Regions from separate parts of the Gottschalkia acidurici 9a genome, predicted to be linked through region 1. Evidence: riboswitches for the same ligand, from Rfam matches in the RefSeq annotation. Region 1 holds a riboswitch; the other holds the start of a gene.
The links. Region 1 has a riboswitch for thiamine pyrophosphate ahead of tenA (thiaminase II). Riboswitches for the same ligand answer to the same signal wherever they lie in the genome.

Region 1 (4,148 bases):
AAACTATGTGCTTATTGCTTCGAGTGGTATAGTATTCATATTTGGCTATAATGCTATTAGTGCCATACTGAGGGGTCTTGGAGACTCTAAAACACCAGTATATTTTATTGCAGTAGCATGTGTGTGTAATATAATCTTAGATATAATATTTGTAGGAACTTTAGATATGAGAGCTTCTGGTGCAGCACTTGCGACTATTATATCACAAGCAATAAGTATGATTTTAGCAATGATATACATTACCAAAGTGAAAAGTATAATTGAGTTTAAACTTAAGAGTTTCTCTATAAGTAAAGAAAAAATAAAGAAGCTATTTATAGTGGGACTTCCTTTATCACTACAGGAAGTATTACTTTGGGGATCATTTTTATTTATAATTGCTATTGCAAATAGTATTGGAGTATCAGAATCAGCAGCAGTAGGAATTATAGCTAAGGTAGAGACTTTTACTATGCTACCTCCTATGGCACTTTCATATGCTACTGCGGTCTTAACAGCACAAAATATAGGAGCAAAACAGCCAGAGCGTGCAAAAAAATCACTGAATATAAGTATATTATTTTCAGTAATATGTTCACTGTTTTTCTTTGCGTGGGCACAAGTTTTTCCTGAATCAATAATGAATATATTTAAAGCAGATAAATTAGTAGTAATTGCAGGAATTGAATATCTTAGATCATTTAGTTTTGACTTCATACTAGTAGCATTTAAATTTAATCTTAATGGATTTTTAAATGGATGTGGACGTACAACTTTTACAATGTTAAATGGAATAATATCATCTATTTTAGTTAGAGTACCGCTAGCATATATATTAGGACTTTATATTTCAAAAAGTATATTTGGTTTAGGAGCTGCAGCTCCAATAGCATCAATAGTATCTATGGTAGCATCAATAATATATATAAAATCAGGGAAATGGAATAGAGAACTAATATAATAATTCTTAATTAATAACTAGATCTATATTATTGATTAAAAGAGAATATAAAAAATTAAAAAATCTATAATTGATACTTATCTAGAACTTTTGAATAAGTATCAATTATAGATTTTATGCATTATATAAAAATAGACATCTCTTTTCGATCTTTAGCTATTAACTCTAACTTTTTCATAAAGGCTTTAAATTCTTCACTTTGAATAGCTCTTGAATTTACTGGGCAAATATTAATACACTTTCCACAGAAAATACATATATCTTTATTAGTACTTTTAAAATCAATTTTATCAATTGCATTTACAGGACAATTCTTTTCGCAGACTCCACACTTTATACAGCTAGAATCACCTATAGGAACATGATGTTCTTTTAGTGGCTTATATGGAAAATTTCCTTTAATAGAAAGATCTTTTAAATTGCTTATATTATTTAAATCTTCAATTTTTTCATTTATTAAATTTGAGAAGTTTATTAACTTAGAGAAATCATTTTCATCAGGTCTATTTGTAGCAACATTTTTGTTAAGACAGTGCTGGCTTATTGCAGCTACAGCAGCTATTACACTCATATTTATTAAATTAAGCTCATTCTTAAGCTCAAGAAGAGCATCGCCATAATCTCTATTCCCATATGTCACTACACATACTGCTAAATTACCATTTCCCTTAATCTTCTTAAAAATTTCTTTTGAAATATTAGGAAGTCTATCAGCATAAACAGGCATTCCAAATACGACGAGCTCATTTTTAGAAAATTCTCTCTCTATGTTTCTATTTTTCTCTATAGTTAAATCAATTTCTTCTATGGGTAAATCTTTTATATTTTTTGCTATTTCATTAACTACTTTTTTTGTTCCACCATTAGGAGAAAAATAAATAGAAACTATTTTTTCTATTTTCATTTGTAAGTACCTTCCTTCAGTTAATATATAATAACATTTTATTCCTTTTTGTTCTGTAATACAAATTATTGTGCAAGTAATATCATAATACATCTAACTATTTGTCTATATAAATATTATAATGGCTTTCATAAAAAACTTGCAATAAAAAATAAATATGGTATATTGAATACAAGATATAAAAAATTAAATAACAAATAAATGCTACTAGGGGTGCTTAAAAAAGCTGAGACTTACTCTTAGAACCTGATCTAGATAATACTAGCGAAGGGAAGTGGCGATATAGCTTATATAAATTTGCATATGTTTTAGTTATGCATTTAATTAAATATATTTATAAGTCTATTTAACCACTTTCTAACAAGAAGGTGGTTTTTTATTTTAATTAATACTACAAAAAAGAAGGAGGAAATTAGAATGAAATTTAGTGAAAGACTGTTCAAAAGTGCAGAAGGAATCTTTAACTCATATTATGAACATCCATTCGTAAAAGGAATAGGTGAAGGGACATTAGATGTAGATAAATTTAAGTTTTATATGGTTCAGGACTATTTATATTTATTAGACTACGCAAAAATATTTGCACTAGGAATAATAAAGTCAGACGATGAAGAGGTAATGAGAGGATTTGCTAAAGCAGCAGAAGGAATATTAGATGGGGAGATGAAAATACATAAGTCTTATATGAAAAGACTAGGTATAACAGATGATGAAGTGAAAAACTCTAAAAGATCTTTAACTAATCTGTCATATACGCACTATATGTTAACAGAATCCCATAATGGATCTTTAGCTGAGGTAGCAATAGCTGTTTTATCTTGTGCATGGACTTACTGGGAGATTGGAAAGAAATTAGCTCAAATACCTAATTCAACAGAGCACGAATTTTATGGTGAGTGGGTTAGAGGATATAGTTCTGAAGAATTTGGAAATTCTGCTATATGGAATATAGATTTAGTAAATAAATTAGCACAAAGTAAATCAGAAGAAGAGTTAAATAAGTTAGAAGAAATATTTATAAATACGTGTAAATTTGAATATATGTTCTGGGATATGGCATATAACAAGGAGATGTAGTTAAGTATGACAGAACTTTATAAGCATAAGTTTGAGGAAAGTGAAGAATGTCCAAACATTTTAACATTTTCTGATGTTACATTTAATTATAAGTGTGAAGAAAACGATCTACTACAAAACTTAAATTTCAATATAAGAGAAGGAGAATTCGTAAGTATAATAGGGCCTTCAGGATGTGGAAAGAGTACATTATTTAGACTCATTACAGGATTGGAGAAAAATATAGGTGGAACTATTTATATTAGTGGCGAGAACATAATGAGCAAAAGCGGAACTGTAGGTTATATGCCTCAAAAGGATTTGTTAGTTCCATGGAGGACTATATTGCAAAATGCATGCTTACCTTTGGAGATTAAGGGGATACCTAAGAATGAAGCAATATTAAAGGGAAGAGAATACTTAGAAATATTCGGATTAAATGGATATGAAGATAGGTATCCAAAGGAATTGTCGGGTGGAATGAAACAAAGAGTTTCATTTTTAAGAACTATTCTAACTGGTGCAGATCTACTATTATTAGATGAGCCATTTAGTGCGCTAGATGCAATTACTAAAATATCTCTTCAAGAATGGTTACAAGAACAGTGGATAAAACTTAAAAATACTATATTATTTATAACTCATGATGTTGAAGAAGCTATATTTTTGTCAAGTAGAATACTCATAGTAACGGACAAGCCCATAACACAGTTAAAAGAGGTGGAAATTCCATTAGAATATCCTAGAAATAGGAGTATGTTAGGAAGAGAAGATTTAGTAAAGATAAAAGAACAACTTATAGATGAGCTAAAGCAGAAGGTGGAGATATGAAAAAATATATTCCGTCAATAATATTATCCACTATGCTTTTGATTATATGGGAAGTAGTAGCTAGAGTTATAAATGCTATGTTCATATTGCCATCACCAACAAAAATAGTAGAAAAAGCCTGGGAGTTAAGAGTAGTTTTATTTACAGTTCATTTGCCAGCTACTATGTTAGTAACATTTATAGGACTCTTAATTTCTATAATCCTGGGAGTTGGACTAGCTATATTAATGAGTAGTAGTGAAAGAGTAGAAAATGCTATTTATCCAATTATAGTTGCTACACAGACTATACCAGTAACTGCATTAGCTCCACTGTTCGTATTATGGTTTGGATATACAATATGGAGTAAAGTTGTAGTTACTATACTACTAACATTTTTTCCAATAACCATAAATGTATTTGATGGATTTTCATCTA
Region 2 (4,148 bases), 600 kb from region 1:
TCTATACCAACTGACATTCTTATAAGATCTGGTGAAACACCTGCTACTATTTGTTCTTCTTCCGTTAATTGTTGATGTGTAGTTGATGCTGCATGTATTATAAGTGACTTAGCATCTCCTACATTTGCTAAATGTGAAAATATCTCTACAGATTCTATTAATTTTTTACTTGCCTCATATCCACCTTTAAGTCCAAAAGCAAATATACTTCCTGATCCTTTAGGCAAATATTTTTTAGCTATTTCATGATATTTATTTGTTTTAAGTGCAGGATATTTCACCCATGCTACTTTTTCATGATTTTCTAAATATTCAGCTATTTTTTTTGCATTCTCTACGTGTCTTTCCATTCTAAGCGAAAGAGTCTCTATTCCCTGTAAAATTAGAAATCCATTAAACGGAGATAGACAGGCTCCTATGTCACTCATAAGTGTATTTCTTGTTCTTGTAATATAAGCAGTTTCTCCGAACTGCTCGTAGAACTTTACTCCTTTAAATCTATCTTGTGCTTCTGTAAGCTGAGGGAATTTTCCGTTATCCCAATTGAATTTTCCACTATCAATTAGTATCCCGCCTATGCTAGTTCCATGACCTCCTAAAAATTTAGTAAGTGAATGAACTACTATGTCTGCTCCAAATTCTATCGGTCTACAAAGATAAGGTGTAGCAAATGTATTATCTACTATTAGTGGTACTTTATTTTCATGTGATATATTAGCTATTTCTTCTATATCAGATACATTTATTTCTGGATTTCCTATAGTTTCTATGAATACTGCTTTAGTTTTATCTGTTATTACTCCCCTAAGCTCATCTAAATTGTCAGGATTAAAATACTTAACATTTATACCAAGGTCTTTAAAAGTATAATTAAAAAGAGTTACTGTCCCTCCGTATAAAGTTGATGATGCTACTATCTCATCCCCCGCCTTTGCTAGACCTAATATTGCATAAGTTATAGCTGCCATTCCAGATGACGTTACTAATGTAGATAATCCACCTTCTAACTGTGCTAATCTATTTCCTAATATCTCAAACACAGGATTTCTAGTTCTAGAGTAAGCATATCCGAATTTTTTTAATGCAAAAATATCTGCAGCGTCTTCTGTATCATCAAATAAATAAGATGCTGTTTGATAAATTGGTACTGCTCTAGATTTAGCTTCTCTATCTATAGTTTGCCCTCCATGAAGTTGTATAGTTTCAAATCGTAATTTTTTGTCCATTTACCTAGCCTCCTAATTTTCTATAATAAAAAATCTTCCTACTATTGTTCAGTAGGAAGATAATCTTCTGTTTCGTCTTATCTATCAGGATCCTACCTGCTGGATGTAGCACCTTCAAGAAATTCTCTTGGGTTGCTGGGCTTCACAGGGCCAGTCCCTCCACCTCTCTGGATAAGAATATTTTATTATCAAATATGTACCATATATTATAGATTATTATATAGTCTTAATAATATTCTGTCAACTTTATTTTTTATAATTCTTATAGGTATTATAGAGATTACTTTTTATATCTTTACAAAAATAAAATAATAAACTATAATTGTGTTAAATCATATAAAGAAAAATATAATAACATCGAGCTAGGGGAGCCTTTTGGCTGAGAAGGTTTAAAAACCTGACCCTTTGAACCTGATATGGTTAGAACCATCGTAGGAAAGCTTATATTTAGTTTACTTTATAATAGTAGATTATTTTTGCTATATATTATTTTGCATACTATAAGGCTTACCTAGAGGTAAGCCTTTTTTGTATTCTCAACAGTATTAAAGAGTTTTATTTAGAAGGTGGTGATATAAATGAACATTTTTATAAATGGTCAGAAAGAAGTTATAGAAGAAAGTATAACTCTTTTAGATTATTTAATATCCAAAGGACTTTATCCAAATAATGTAGTGGTTGAATATAATCTTAATGTACTTAGAAGTGAAGATTGGGCTAATACAGTATTAAAAGAAAATGATAGCTTAGAAGTTTTAAGCTTTGTAGGAGGAGGTTGATAATATGTCCGATAAACTAATAATTGGTGGAAAAGAGTTTAGTAGTAGATTGCTTGTTGGAACTGGTAAATATTCTTCCGATAAGCTTATTCCACAAGTCTTGGAAAAATCTAAATCTGAAATCATTACGGTTGCTTTAAGAAGAGTAAATTTTAGTTCTGATTCAGAAAATATACTAAGTTACATACCTAAAGGTATCCAACTTCTCCCTAATACATCTGGAGCAAGAAATGCTGAAGAAGCAATACGAATAGCTAGACTTGCAAGGGCAACAGGATGTGGAGATTGGATTAAAATAGAAGTTATTTCAGACAATAAATATCTTCTTCCTGATGGATATGAAACTATAAAGGCTACTGAAGTTCTAGCATCTGAAGGATTCGTAGTCCTTCCATATATAAGTCCAGATCTTATGGTGGCAAAAGAGCTTGTTAATGTAGGGGCTGCTACTGTTATGCCTTTAGGTTCTCCTATCGGATCAAATAGAGGTATACAGACTAGAGAGCTAATTAGAATACTCATAGATGAAATACCTATTCCAGTAATTGTAGATGCAGGTATAGGTAAGCCCTCTGATGCTTGTGAAGCTATGGAAATGGGTGCTGATGCTTGCCTTTTAAATACAGCTATAGCTTCATCTAATGACCCTATACTTATGGCTCAAGCTTTTGGTAGTGCGGTTGAAGCTGGAAGAAAGGCTTACCTTGCAGGACTTGGAGAAGTAAATATAACAGCAAGTGCATCTTCTCCACTTACAGGTTTTTTAAACGAATAATTTGATAAAGAAGGTTATATTATGAGTTTTTATAGTATTTGTTCTAAATACAAGGACTTCAATTTAGAAAGTTTTAATAAGCAAATTACTAAAAATGATATAAGGAAAATCTTAAAGAAAAGTAAGTTAAATTCTATGGACTTCTTAGCATTACTCTCTCCAACAGCAGAATATTTTCTTGAGGATATGGCTCAGCTATCACATAAACTTACAGTTCAGCAGTTCGGAAAGACTATACTTATGTATACTCCTATGTATTTAGCCAATTATTGTACAAATCAATGTGTCTATTGTGGGTTTAATGCAGTAAATAGTATAGGTAGAAATCAATTAACATTTGAAGAGGTTGAAAAAGAGTCGAAATTAATTTCTTCTAAAGGATTTAGGCACATATTAATACTTACCGGAGATGCAAAAAGTATATCTTCCGTAGAGTATATTAGTAAATGTGTAGATATTTTAAGGAAGTATTTTAACTCTATCGGAATAGAAATATATGCATTAGAAGAGAATGAATATTCAACATTAGTACAAGCAGGAGTTGACTCTTTAACCATATATCAAGAAACTTATAATGAAGAGCTTTATGATAAACTTCATCTCAAGGGTCCTAAGAAAGATTATAGATTTAGACTTGATGCTCCTGAAAGAGCTTGTAAGGCTAATATACGTTCAGTAAATGTTGGAGCTCTCCTAGGTCTTGATAATTGGCAAAAAGATGCCTTTTTAACAGGATTACATGCAGAGTACATTCAGAATAAATATTCTCATATAGATGTTAATGTGTCTATGCCTAGAATACGACCTCATGTTGGTGAAGACTTCCCTTGCATGCCAGTTAATGATAAAAACCTAGTTCAGTTTATATTAGCTCTTAGACTTTTTATACCCAGAGTTGGAATAACAATGTCAACAAGAGAAGATGTCAATTTTAGAAACAATGTACTACCACTAGGTGTTACTAAAATGTCAGCGGATTCTAATACTTCTGTAGGCGGACATTCTAAAAATAGTGATGATAATGGACAATTTGATATATCTGATAACAGAGACTTACAGGATATGTTATTAGACATAAAAAACTTGGATATCAGCCAGTTCTTAAAGATTGGGATATCATATAGTTTTAGTTTATAAAAGGCTGGTGAATTTATGAATCTTTTTGAAGAAACTTTGTTAAATCAACTTGGTGAAAACAACTTTAAAGCTATACAGTCAGTCAAAATAGGTATTGCAGGTGCAGGCGGACTTGGCTCTAACTGTGCCTTTAATTTAACTAGGTGTGGATTTAAAAACTTTATAATAGCTGATTTTGACAAAATTGAATACTCTAATTTAAACAGACAGTTTTTCTTTTATCATCAAGTT

Region 2: another riboswitch for thiamine pyrophosphate. It lies ahead of thiS (sulfur carrier protein ThiS); the one in region 1 lies ahead of tenA (thiaminase II).

The regions. Positions count from the first base shown of each region.
Region 1 is NC_018664.1:1,862,828-1,866,975, reverse strand. Features, by position in the region: gene CURI_RS08980 (MATE family efflux transporter) at 1-940, shown strand, start outside; gene CURI_RS08975 (EFR1 family ferrodoxin) at 1,062-1,844, opposite strand; TPP riboswitch at 2,044-2,134, shown strand; gene tenA (thiaminase II) at 2,262-2,921, shown strand; gene CURI_RS08965 (ABC transporter ATP-binding protein) at 2,928-3,731, shown strand; gene CURI_RS08960 (ABC transporter permease) at 3,728-4,148, shown strand, end outside.
Region 2 is NC_018664.1:1,260,703-1,264,850, reverse strand. Features, by position in the region: gene CURI_RS05915 (O-acetylhomoserine aminocarboxypropyltransferase/cysteine synthase family protein) at 1-1,226, opposite strand, end outside; SAM riboswitch class I at 1,301-1,404, opposite strand; TPP riboswitch at 1,581-1,681, shown strand; gene thiS (sulfur carrier protein ThiS) at 1,805-2,005, shown strand; gene CURI_RS05905 (thiazole synthase) at 2,010-2,780, shown strand; gene thiH (2-iminoacetate synthase ThiH) at 2,802-3,917, shown strand; gene thiF (sulfur carrier protein ThiS adenylyltransferase ThiF) at 3,933-4,148, shown strand, end outside.